3 regions of the Arthrobacter sp. LAPM80 genome follow, and region 3 is predicted to be linked to each of the others. Evidence: riboswitches for the same ligand, from Rfam matches in the RefSeq annotation. Region 3 holds a riboswitch; each other region holds the start of a gene.

Region 1 (4,171 bases), on a different contig from region 3:
GGTGGGGCAAGTCGCGGACCAAGAGCAACAGTGACTTCCTCGTTGCCGGCCGCCGCCTTGGCCCTTTCCTGTACACAGGCACCATGGCCGCCGTCGTCCTCGGTGGCGCGTCAACAGTTGGCGGCGTGGGGCTCGGCTACAAGTTCGGCATCTCGGGCATGTGGCTGGTGGTCGCCATCGGCGTCGGCGTGCTGCTGCTGAGCGTGCTGTTCGCACCCACCCTGCAAAAACTGAAGATTTACACCGTCTCACAAATGCTGAGCCTGCGCTACGGCCAGGAAACAACGAAGGTTTCAGGCATCGTCATGCTGGCCTACACCATCATGATTTCGGCAACCTCAACCGGCGCCTACGCCACCATCTTCGTGGTGCTCTTCGGCTGGGACCGCTGGCTGGCGATCGCCGTCGGTGGCGCCATCGTGCTGGTCTACTCCACCATTGGCGGCATGTGGTCCATCACCCTGGCCGACCAGGTGCAGTTCGTCATCAAGACAGTCGGCGTCTTCCTCCTCATGCTCCCCTTCGCCTGGAATGCAGCCGGCGGGATTGACGGCATCAAGGAACGCGTTGATGCAAGCTTCTTCCAGTGGGACGGCATCGGCACCCAGACCATCATCACGTACTTCGTTGTCTACACGCTGGGCCTGCTCATCGGCCAGGACATCTGGCAGCGAGTCTTCACCGCCCGCACCCCCGAAGTTGCCCGCTGGGGCGGCGCCACGGCCGGCATGTACTGCATCCTGTACGGTGTTGCCGGCGCCCTGATCGGCCTGGCAGCCCGTGTGGCCCTCCCCGACATTGATGTCGCCACCCTGGGCAAGGACGTTGTATATGCCGAAGTTGCCACCCACTTGCTGCCGATGGGCATCGGCGGCATCGTTCTGGCCGCCGCCGTCGCTGCCATGATGTCCACGGCCTCAGGCTCCCTGATCGCCGCCGCAACGGTGGCACGCAAGGACGTCGTCCCGTTCGTGGCCAGCTGGTTCGGCAAGAAGATCGACAGCTCTGACACCTCCAACCCCGAGCACGACGTGAACGCCAACCGCCTGTATGTGCTGGTCCTTGGCATCGTGGTGGTGCTGATCTCCATCGTGGTCAATGACGTGGTGTTTGCCCTGACCATCGCGTACGACATCCTTGTCGGCGGCCTGCTCGTCGCCATCATCGGTGGCCTGGTATGGAAGCGCGGAACCGGCCTGGGCGCCGCCTGGTCCATCGCTGTCGGCTGCGTCCTGACCATCGTCCTGCTTGTCCTGTACGCCACAGGGGCGATCCCCAGTGCCGATGGCATCTACGCCAACGAGCCCATCTACTTCGGCCTCATCGCCGCGCTTGTGGTCTACGTCGTGGTTTCCCTGCGGACCCCGGCAACCCCGGCCCACATCCGCAAGGCCTGGGACGACCGCCTGGCAGCAGCATCCACCGACTCCAATGCAGACGACATTGAAACGGTTGCCTCCAAGTAGCCTCCCGCTTTGCAACCAGCCCGCAAAAAACGGCGAGCAATCACCCAGAGATCGTGATTGCTCGTCGTTTTTTGCGGGCTGGTTACTTAAAGTACGACGGCGGCTGGCTACGTCATATATGACGCCGCCAGCCGCTGCCGCATGCGACGGGAGTAGTGTTGTTCCAACTTCAAGAGATGCGATGCCAAGCTCCGACTGGTCGCACGCCAACCCCAGGCTTCATGGGTGGTTCAGATGACGAAGCGGCCCGCTGCCGTCCGGCGCAGGCAAGAGCACACAAAGGTCCTGACCATGACTGTTACAAATGTGGCACCCGCAAAATCCCTTCAGGCCGGCGCTCTGGCACGTCCATCCGGCATCCCCGTACTTCCTGCCGTGGACTTGAATCTTGGCACCGTTACGTTTGTCACGCCCGCAGGACACCATGCCTATTGGTCTGCGGAGGCAGAACAACTGGTGCAGGCGCTGACCCAGGCGGTGCGCCCGGCCAGGTGGATTCCTGGCATCGGCACCTTGGTTGTCACGGTGGCGCAGACAGGAGTGCGGGCCGGGCGTGGCGTCGGCTTCAGGCTGGCGAAACAGTAGGGCTGTCCCGACGCGGCGGCATGCTTGTCCCCTGTCATTCGATGACGGCGATCACGGCCCCCTGGGCAACTTCGTCCCCCTCGGCGACCCGCAGGCGGACCGTTCCGGCCGCCGGGGAGTAAATTTCGGCGTCGACCTTGTCAATGGACACCTCGGCGAGGAGATGCTTTTCCTGCACCGGATCGCCGTCGGCTACGTACCAGGTGGACAGCACGCCAGGCTCGGAGGCGTCTCCCGTCATCATCGGGAACAGGATCTCGGGCATTCGACAACCGCCTTCAGGACAGCGGCGCCGATACGGACGGCCGTTGGCTACACAGCCTATGCCAGTTCCTCGGCGCAGGGAATGGATCGGTCGGGCGCAGGCCCCGGCCAGAATTGCGGCGGACCGAAACCGCTTCCCTAGGCCCACCGGCCACTATTACGGCCAATAAGGCGCTACAGTGATGGCTGACTTTGAGGAGCATCACCGTGCCTGAACGCATACCAACAGCCGCTGAAATCAAGCGCTGGCGCCAATACCTGGCCGACGAACGCGCTGAAGCTTCCGTATACCGTGACCTTGCCATGCGCCGTGACGGTGAGGAGCAGACCATCCTGCTCTCCCTGGCGGCAGCCGAGGGCCGCCACGAGCAGCACTGGCTCGGGCTTTTGGGCGAACACGCGAAAAAGCCCGTCCACCCATCCCTGCACAACCGCCTGCTTGGCCTGCTGGCCCGGCGCTTTGGTTCGGTCTTCGTGCTGGCACTGGCCCAACGCGCGGAGTCCCGCTCCCCCTACGCCACTGACGCCGACGCCACCGACACCATGGCTGCCGACGAGGCAATCCACGAGGAGGTTGTCCGCGGTCTGGCAACCCGTGGACGCATCCGCCTTTCTGGATCCTTCCGTGCCGCGGTTTTCGGCGCAAACGACGGCCTTGTCAGCAACCTCTCACTTGTTGTTGGCATGGGGGCGACCGGGGTGTCCAGCCAAGTGGTCCTGTTCAGCGGCGTGTTCGGTCTGCTGGCGGGTGCACTGTCCATGGGCGCCGGGGAATATGTCTCCGTCAGGTCCCAGCGTGAGCTGATCGACGCTTCCCAGCCGACCCAGGTTACGCTGACAGCGGCCCCCTCCCTGGATCTTGAGAACAACGAACTCGTACTCGTTTATCTGGCGCGCGGCATGTCCCGTGAAACTGCGGAACACCGTGCGGCCGAGCGCCTGGGCCAGTACAGCTGCGACTGCGACCCCAGCACGTCGCTGCAGCCGGACAAGTTCGAGGAAGTCGACGAGCACGAGACCCTCGGCACCGCGTGGGGGGCCGCGACGTCGAGCTTTTGCTTCTTCGCCTCGGGTGCCATCATCCCCATCATTCCGTTCCTCTTTGGCCTGACAGGGATGGGTGCGCTCCTGCTCTCCTGCGTGCTTGTCGGCATCACACTCATGGGAACTGGCGCCGTGGTGGGCCTGCTTTCGGGCGCTTCCCCGTTGTGGCGCGGCCTGCGCCAGCTGGGCATCGGCATGGGAGCCGCCGCCGCGACGTACCTTCTCGGCCTGGCGTCTGGCGGCCTGATCGGGTCATAATCCCGCAGTTCCCGGTGAGGATGGGAGTGCCCGGCGCCCGCAGGCGGCTAACCGGCGACGACGGCGCAAGCCTCCTGCACTGAATCCACAATGTGCACGTGGGCCGCCATGGCACGGCCCGCGGCCAATGTTGTCAACAGCTGCGTCACGGGCACCTCTTCCTCCCAATAGCGCCGACCCACCAGCACCATGGGGGCGACTGCGCCCTCTGCGGCGTAGTAGTTCTCACACGCGTCCTGGAAGATCTCCTGAACCGTCCCCGCGGCGCCGGGCAGGAACACAATGCCACCCCGGGACCTGTCAAGCAGGACCGCCTCGCGCAGGGCGTTGGTGAAGTACTTGGCAATTTTCGTGGCAAAGACGTTGGGCGGTTCGTGACCGTAGAACCAGGTGGGAATGCCAAGGGTCGGCGCCCCCTGCGGGTATTCCTCGACCACCTCGAACGCGGCCCTTGCCCACTCGGTGACCGAGGGGCGGAAGCCGGGGACGGCTGCCAAGGTGAGCAAGGCACCTTCGAGGGTCCCGGCGTCGTATGTTGATAGGTAGGCACCAAG
Region 2 (4,171 bases), on a different contig from region 3:
GGTGTCGATGACTTCGCCGGGGCCAACGAGGCCTTCCCACCAGCCGTCCTCCTCGGAGTCGCCGCGGCTGACGTGCGTGCTGCCGGTGAGGGCGTGCTCAATGAGGACGGCGTTGTCGCCAGCCTCATTGAGCGTTCCCCAGCATTCAAAGGCCATGGTCACCGAGGGCAGGATGCCCCCGGCTTCCAGCGGCAGCGCACCGATATGGATCGAGCGCAGCAGCCCGCCGCCTTGGCCGACGGCGGCAGCCCAGGAGGTGCCGGCCGGCTCGGGAGTGCCGGTTTCAGTCTCAGGGGAAAACACTTTCTGCTCCGTCGCCGTATGAATCAGGTGAGTCATTTAGCTCACGGATTTTGCGGCGCGGAACCCGGCTTCGAGGTCGGCGAGGATGTCGGTGATGTTCTCCAGTCCCACCGAGAGGCGCACCAGGCCAGGGCGGACACCGGCGGCAAGCTGCTGCTCCGGTGAAAGTTGGGCGTGGGTGGTCGACGCCGGGTGGATGACAAGGGAGCGCACGTCGCCGATGTTGGCAACATGTGAGTGCAGTTCAAGGCCGTCGACGAAGCGCTTGCCTGCCTCGGCCCCGCCCACAATGTCAAAGGCGATGACGGCGCCTGTGCCCTTGGGACCGTACTTGCGGCCGCGCTCGAACCACGGGCTGGAGGGGATACCGGCATACGCCACGGCCTCGACGTTCTCGTTTTCCTCCAGCCAGCTCGCCACGGCGACGGCGTTGCTCACGTGGCGCTCGACGCGCAGGCTCAGGGTTTCGATGCCCTGGGCAATGAGGAAGGCGTTGAAGGGTGCGACGGCGGAGCCCAGGTCGCGCAGCAGCTGCACCCGGGCCTTGAGGATGTAGGCCAGGTTGGCACCCAGTGCGCTGCCCACACCCAGGTCGCGGGCGTAGACCAGGCCGTTGTAGGAATCATCGGGGGTGTTGAAGCCGGGGAACTTCTCCGGGTTGGCAGCGAAGTCGAACTTGCCGCCGTCGACAATCACGCCCGCGATGGCGTTGCCATGGCCGCCAAGGTACTTGGTGGCGGAGTGGATGACGATGTCGGCGCCCCATTCAAGCGGGCGGATCAGGTACGGGGTGGCCAGGGTGTTATCCACCAGCAGCGGCACACCTGCCTCGTGGGCGATGGCGCTGATGTTCTCAATGTCAAGGACGTCCTGGCGCGGGTTGGAGACAACCTCGCCGAAGAAGGCCTTGGTGTTGGGGCGCACGGCTGCACGCCACCCGTCAAGGTCATCGGGGTCGGAAACGAAGGTGACCTCGATGCCGAGCTTGCGAAGGGTGTTGGCGAACAGGTTGTACGTTCCGCCGTAGATGCTCGGGCTGGAGACGATGTGGTCGCCGGCTTCGGCAAGGTTCAAGATGGCGAAAGTGGTTGCCGCCTGGCCTGAGGCTAGCAGCAGGGCCGCCACACCGCCTTCGAGGCTGGCGATGCGCTGTTCGACGGCGTCCTGGGTGGGGTTGCCGATGCGGGTGTAAATCGGCTCCAGCTCGGCCAGGGCGAACCGCGCTGCGGCGCTTTCGGCTGAGGGGAAAACGAAGGATGATGTCTGGTAGATCGGCAGGGCGCGTGCACCGGTGGTGACGTCCGGCTCCTGGCCTACGTGGATCTGACGGGTTTCAAATGACCAACCGTTGCTCATGGATGTATTCCTTCACACTAGAGGCCTGCAGCAAAGCCCTCCTGCGCATCGTGCGTGCAGGGCTCTGGCGTCGATGGCCCGCGCTTGCACCGGAACCGGTCGGTTCGGTGCCAGGTCTTCACCCGGGGCACCCCACCGCGGATGGAGGGTTGCCGGTCAGCAAGCCGGGGCTAATTGCTGACACTCATGACCTATTTCCAGTGTGGAAGAAACACCTCTCCGCCGCAAGATTGTGACGAGTTTATGACTTTTCGCGAACATCTGCTTGAAATTCGGCCCAAAAAGTGGTTCATGGCGAACAAGTGGCTGACTGCGGCGCCACGTTCCGTGAGTGTCCACTTGACGTCGCTTGGCCGTTGCTGCGGCGGTTCAAGACGACGATATGTGGACACTCGTGGCAGCGTTGAGTTGCGTACGGGGCCTACTTGCCCAATCCAGCCCTTCGCAGCGCCTCGGCCATGGCGGTGTTGGCCGACGGCGGGGCGGCCTTCGTGGCCGACGGCGGCGCGGCCTTCGTGGCGGACGGCGGGGCAGCGTTGGGCCGCGCGCCAGCCTGTCCCGGCCCCCTCCGGCCCGCCCCGGCGCCCTGACCCTGGGCGCCCTGGCCCCCGGCGCGCGGCTGGCTGCGCACCGGGGTGCGGGAGCCGGCGTCGTGCTTGGAAGTACCACCAGGGGAAGCAGCATCGTCATCCAGGCGCAGGGTCAAGGAGATGCGCTTGCGTTCGGGCTCGACCTCCAGGACCTTGACCCGGACCACCTGCCCGGATTTAACCACTGTGTGCGGGTCAGACACGAAGGATTTGCTCATGGCCGATACGTGGACCAGCCCGTCCTGATGCACACCGATGTCCACGAACGCGCCGAACGCTGCAACGTTGGAGACCGTACCTTCAAGGATCATGCCGGGGCGCAGGTCGGTGATCTTCTCGACGCCGTCGGTGAAGGTTGCCGTTTCGAAGCGCGGGCGGGGGTCGCGGCCAGGCTTTTGCAGCTCGGAAACAATATCAGCAATGGTGGGCAGGCCGAAGCTGCCGTCGACAAAATCGGCAGGGTTCACGGCGGCAACCGCGCCGACACCGCCGGCGATGTCGGCCGGTTTGGCGCCGACGGCGGCGAGGATCTTGCGCGCTACGCCGTACGCCTCCGGGTGCACGCTCGAGGCGTCAAGCGGCTCCGCTCCCCCGGTGATGCGCAGGAATCCGGCACACTGCTCGAAGGCCTTCGGTCCCAGCCGGGCGACCTTGAGCAGCTCGCGGCGCTTGGTGAAGGGGCCGTTTTCGTTCCTGTGGGCCACAATGTTCTCGCTCAGGAGCGGCCCGACGCCGGCAACCCTCGCCAACAGCGCGGGCGAGGCCGTGTTCAGGTCGACGCCGACGGCGTTCACGCAGTCCTCCACGACGGCGCCGAGGGAGCGTTCAAGCTTCGCCGGAGTGAGGTCGTGCTGGTACTGGCCCACCCCGATGGACTTCGGGTCGATTTTGACCAGTTCGGCCAGCGGGTCCTGCAGCCGTCGGGCAATGGACACGGCGCCGCGCAGGGACACATCCATGCCGGGCAGTTCCGCGCCGGCAAGTGCCGAGGCCGAATACACGGAGGCGCCTGCCTCCGATACAACGAGCTTTGTCACCTGGCGTTCCGGTGCGATGCGCTTGAGCTCTGCCACGAGTTCGGTGGCGAGCTTGTCTGTTTCCCGGCTGGCCGTGCCGTTGCCGATGGCGACAAGTTCGACGTCGTACTTTTGCGCAAGGGCGAGCAAAGTGGCCAGGGATTCATTCCACTTCCGGACCGGAGCGTGGGGGTAGATGGTGTCGGTGGCGGCGACCTTGCCCGTGCCGTCAACCACGGCAACCTTGGTTCCTGTGCGCAGGCCCGGATCCAGGCCGAGGGTGGCCCGGTTTCCGGCGGGCGCGGCGAGCAGCACATCACGCAGGTTGGCGGCAAAGACCCGGACCGATTCCTCCTCCGCACTTTGGAAAAGCCGCACGCGCAGGTCAACTGAAAGGCGGGTCAGGACGCGGGTGCGCCAGGCGAGCCGGGCGCTTGTCATGAGCCATGAGTCGGCGGCCCGACCGGAATCGACGATGCCCAGGGAGTGGGCCACCGCGTTTTCATAACCGGCCCGGGCCTGCGCCTGAGCGTCGGCGTCGCGGGGGTCACCCTCGCTCAGGTCGAGGGAAAGCACACCTTCTTTTTCGCCACGCAGCAGGGCAAGGACCCGGTGGCTGGGCAGGGTGTGCGGGGGCTGGGCGAAGTCGAAGTAGTCCTTGAACTTCTCGCCCTCGGCGTCCTTGCCGGTTTTCACCGAGGAACGAAGACGGCCCTTTTTCCACAGCCTTTCGCGCAGCTCCCCCACGAGTGCCGCGTCGGCTCCCGCCCGCTCAATCAGGATGGACCGTGCCCCGGCGAGGGCGTCATCAGCGGTGGCCACGCCGCGGCCTGCGTCAACGAAGGAATCCGCTTCCACCGCAGGGAACCGTGACGGGTCTTTTAGAAGCGCGTCGAGCAGGGGTTC
Region 3 (4,171 bases):
TTGACCGCGGCTACGACAGCGACCTTGCCGCGCGCGCCCCGTGGCTGCTCATGGGTGCCAAGACCCTTTCCTATGCGGTGAACATGGCCGCCCTGCGCCACGCCCACAAGCTGGGCGCCGATGACGTTATCTTCACCAGTGGCGACTCGCTCGTGTTGGAGGGGCCCACGTCGTCCGTTCTGTTGGCACACATATCCGACGACTCGGGCGTCCCCGTCAAGCGGCTCATCACCCCCCACCTTGACACCGGGATCCTGCCCGGCACAACGCAGGGCGCACTTTTTGCCGCGGCGAAGGCTGCAGGATGGGAGCTTGGCTACGGCCCCGTGACCCCCGCGGACCTGCTCGACGCCGACGCCGTGTGGCTCATTTCAAGCATGCGTCTGCTGGCACCAGTGAACACCATCGACGGTGCGGAAATCGGCACCAGGGACATCCGGGAACGGCTCAGCGCAGAACTCTCGGCGCTGCTGGCACAGACCCTCTGAACTACGCCACGGGCAATTTCCTGCGCAGCTGGTTGCCCAGTGCCATGATGAGCAGCGTCATCGCCACAAAACCCACGGCGATGAAAAGGCAGGTCAGCAGCACGCCCGCATATCCGCCGTCCGACGGGTTCAGGAACGGGTAGGCGTACCACCCTGTGGCGGCGCCGCGGGTCAGGGAATAGGCCAGGTATGCCAGCGGAAACACCACCGCGACGGCCACGCGCTTGAGCGGGATTCCGTGGCGGGGCGGCTGGATCAGCCAATCGGCCACCACCGCGACAGGCATGACGTAGTGCAGCCAGGTGTTGATCCACGGAAGCAGGGAGCCCAGATCGACGTCCCTCAGCAGCGCGCTAAAGACAATGCCAACCAGGGCCATGCACACCACCGAGATGCAGCGCAGCAAAGCCCACGCCGGCCCCAAATCTTTCCCGCGCCACGTCAGCACCGAGTCCACGACAAGGACGACGGCGGCGAAGATGTTGGAGAGGTTGGTGAAATAGCTGAAGAAGTTCAACACGCTGAAGCCGTGGCCGATGTGGATACCCAGCTGGGTTCCGACGGCAATGAGCGTCACCGCCCCGCACAGGAAACGGACGGCGGCAAAGGCGCGGCTGGAGGTCATGGAGCCTATTCTGCCAGTTCACGGCGTCACCGCCCCGCATCCCCGGCGTCACGTTGTGCCACACTCTGGAACTAGTGGGTGCCTGCGGGGGTGGATGTGCTACTTTCAAGGGGAGTAATGAGTGCCAGCACAAAGCCCTGACTTGCTGGCCGGCAACCCTCTTTCCGGCGGGGTGCCTCAGGTGAATACTCGGCAAACCCAGCTACCAACGGCTGATGTTTGCAAGCGCGAACCCTCCTGCGGTGGAGCCCTTTGTATTAAGCACCGCCACCAGCGTCCGCTTGCAAATGCCAGCCACTTGCAATGAGGAGACATCATGTCCGCGGAAGAATCCCCCCTGGCCTACCGGCTCATCACCGGCCCCGACGACCGCTCCTTTTGTGAGCGTATTTCCGAAGCCCTGGCAGACGGCTACGTCCTGCACGGCGGGCCCGCGGTGACGTTCAACGGCACCTCGGTGATCGCGGCCCAGGCAGTGGTTCTCCCGCAGGCAATTGCCACCAGCGATGCCGCAGTCGCCAATGCCGTTGATGACCTCGACGCCGAGCTGGAGTTCGATGGCGAGGGCATCGCATGAGCTACGCCGGCGACCTAGCCCCCGACACGGCCTGGGACCGGGTGGCTGCCGGGGCCGTCCTCGTTGACGTGCGCACCGACGGCGAATGGGCCCACATCGGCGTCCCCGACACCTCAACCCTGGACACCGAGCCTGTCTTCATCCAGTGGAACCTGGCCGACGGAACGAACAACCCCCAGTTCCTGACCCAGCTGCAGGCAGCCGTGCCCACCGGGAAGCCACTCGTGTTCCTGTGCCGTTCGGGAGCGCGCTCCATTGCCGCAGCCGAGGCCGCAACGGCCGCCGGCTACACGGCCTACAACATTCTCGAGGGCTTTGAGGGCGTGCCCGACAGCTACGGCGACAGGGTGGCCAACGGCTGGAAGAACCGCAACCTGCCCTGGCACTGACACGCCACTGAGCCCCAACGCACCGCCCACACAGCACCGCGGTACGCCAATCGTCCGACGATTGTGCCGCCGTCGTGCTTAAAACAAGTACGCACCACCAGCGACAGCCAAGGAAACGCAATTGAGCAACTTTAACGAGCACGCAGCCACGTGGGCCCAGGACACCCGGGCCGTGCGTGGCGGGCTTGACCGCACCAACTTTCAGGAAACCTCCGAAGCCCTTTTCCTGAACTCCGGCTTTGTGTACGAGTCCGCCGAGGCCGCCGAGCAGGCGTTCACCGGCGAGGTCGACAGGTTCGTGTACTCGCGCTACGGCAACCCGACGGTGGCAACGTTTCAGGAACGGCTGCGCCTGCTCGAGGGCAAGGAGGCGTGCTTTGCGACGGCGTCGGGCATGTCGGCCGTGTTCACGGCCCTGGGTGCGCTGTTGGCTGCCGGGGACCGCGTGGTGGCTGCTCGCTCGCTCTTTGGCTCCTGCTTCGTGATCCTGAACGAACTGCTCCCGCGCTGGGGCGTGGAGACGGTGTTCGTTGACGGACCGGATCTTCAGCAGTGGCGCGAGGCGTTGTCGGTGCCCACCACGGCGGTGTTCTTTGAGTCGCCGTCGAACCCGATGCAGGAAATCGTTGACGTGCAGGCGGTGTGCGACCTCGCCCACGCCGCCGGCGCCCAGGTGGTGGCCGACAACGTGTTCGCCACCCCGCTGCTGCAGCGCTGCGGCGACTTCGGCGCTGACATCATCGTGTACTCGGGCACCAAGCACATTGACGGGCAGGGCCGGGTTTTGGGCGGGGCGATCCTTGGCACGAAGGAATTCATTGACGGCCCCGTCAGGAACCTGATGCGCCACACCGGGCCCGCCTTGTCTTCATTCAATGCCTGGGTGCTGACCAAGGGCCTTGAAACCATGAGCCTGCGCGTCAACCATTCATGCAACAACGCGCTGGCCCTGGGTGAGTTCCTTCAGGCGCAGCCGCAGGTTGCGCGCGTGCTGTACCCGCACCTGCCATCGCACCCGCAATTCGAGCTGGCCAAAAAGCAGATGAAGGCCGGCGGCACTGTGCTGACCTTCGAGCTTGCTGCTCCTGCCGGTGGGACCAGGAAGGATGCGGCGTTTGCACTGCTGAATGCGCTGCAGGTCATCGACATCTCCAACAATCTCGGCGACGCGAAGTCCCTCATCACCCACCCGGCCACCACGACGCACCGCGCCATGGGTCCCGAGGGTCGTGCCGCGATCGGGCTGTCCGACGGTTTCCTGCGCCTGTCGGTCGGGCTGGAGGACCTCGAGGATCTCAAGTCCGATCTGGCCGGGGCCCTGGCCGCAATCTAGCCGGCCCGCCTCGTTGAGGCTGGAAGCACGACGGCGGCGGGGCCCCTTCCCTTGACGGTCACCCGCCGACGTCGTACTTTATGCGCGGAGTCGTACTTTATGCGCGGATCAGTCCTGGAAGTACTCGATCTCGGCGCCGATGGTGTTTAGGCGCTCGGCCAGGTCCTCGTAGCCGCGCTCGATCACGTAAATGTTGCGCAGTTCGGACGTGCCTTTCGCGGCCAGCATGGCCAGCAGGATGCAGGCGGCGGGGCGAAGGGCCGGAGGGCAGCCGATTTCCGCTGCACGCCAGGCGACGGGGCCCTTGATGTCGATGCGGTGCGGGTCAAGCAGGCGGACGCCGGCGCCGAGGCGGTTCAGTTCCGTCAGGTAAATGGCGCGGCCCTCGTAGACCCAGTCGTGGATGAGCGTTGTACCCTCGGCGCACGAGGCGATCACGGCGAAGAACGGCAGGTTGTCAATGTTCAGCCCCGGGAACGGCATGGCGTGGATCTTATCCGGTGCGGCCTTCAGCTCAGACGGCAAGGTGGTGATGTCCACCAGGCGGGTCTTGCCGTTGCGGGCCATGTACTCGGGGGACTTGAGGTAGCGGAAGCCCATCTGCTCGAGCACCTTGAGTTCAATTTCCATGAACTCAATGGGAACGCGTGTCACGGTGACCTCGGACTTCGTCACGATACCGGCGGTGATCAGGCTCATGGCCTCGATGGGGTCCTCGGACGGCGCGTACTCAATGTCCACATCGATGCGGGACTTGCC

Evidence for each region. A riboswitch is a leader RNA that binds a small molecule or an ion and turns the genes downstream of it on or off. The one in region 3 is predicted to bind S-adenosylmethionine.
Region 1: it holds a riboswitch for S-adenosylmethionine, as region 3 does, so the genes downstream of both, AAGW05_RS02775 (hypothetical protein) here and AAGW05_RS08215 (DUF1737 domain-containing protein) in region 3, are expected to answer to the same signal.
Region 2: it holds a riboswitch for S-adenosylmethionine, as region 3 does, so the genes downstream of both, AAGW05_RS07710 (bifunctional o-acetylhomoserine/o-acetylserine sulfhydrylase) here and AAGW05_RS08215 (DUF1737 domain-containing protein) in region 3, are expected to answer to the same signal.

The regions. Positions count from the first base shown of each region.
Region 1 is NZ_JBCHVD010000002.1:82,782-86,952, reverse strand. Features, by position in the region: gene AAGW05_RS02780 (sodium:solute symporter) at 1-1,466, shown strand, start outside; SAM riboswitch class IV at 1,634-1,745, shown strand; gene AAGW05_RS02775 (hypothetical protein) at 1,758-2,051, shown strand; gene AAGW05_RS02770 (biotin/lipoyl-containing protein) at 2,086-2,316, opposite strand; gene AAGW05_RS02765 (VIT1/CCC1 transporter family protein) at 2,523-3,617, shown strand; gene AAGW05_RS02760 (LOG family protein) at 3,665-4,171, opposite strand, start outside.
Region 2 is NZ_JBCHVD010000005.1:177,933-182,103, forward strand. Features, by position in the region: gene metX (homoserine O-acetyltransferase MetX) at 1-303, opposite strand, end outside; gene AAGW05_RS07710 (bifunctional o-acetylhomoserine/o-acetylserine sulfhydrylase) at 340-1,659, opposite strand; SAM riboswitch class IV at 1,735-1,851, opposite strand; gene AAGW05_RS07715 (Tex family protein) at 2,081-4,171, opposite strand, start outside.
Region 3 is NZ_JBCHVD010000006.1:82,601-86,771, forward strand. Features, by position in the region: gene AAGW05_RS08205 (aminodeoxychorismate lyase) at 1-488, shown strand, start outside; gene AAGW05_RS08210 (Pr6Pr family membrane protein) at 490-1,113, opposite strand; SAM riboswitch class IV at 1,227-1,347, shown strand; gene AAGW05_RS08215 (DUF1737 domain-containing protein) at 1,430-1,690, shown strand; gene AAGW05_RS08220 (rhodanese-like domain-containing protein) at 1,687-2,079, shown strand; gene AAGW05_RS08225 (O-succinylhomoserine sulfhydrylase) at 2,201-3,412, shown strand; gene AAGW05_RS08230 (UDP-N-acetylglucosamine 1-carboxyvinyltransferase) at 3,521-4,171, opposite strand, start outside.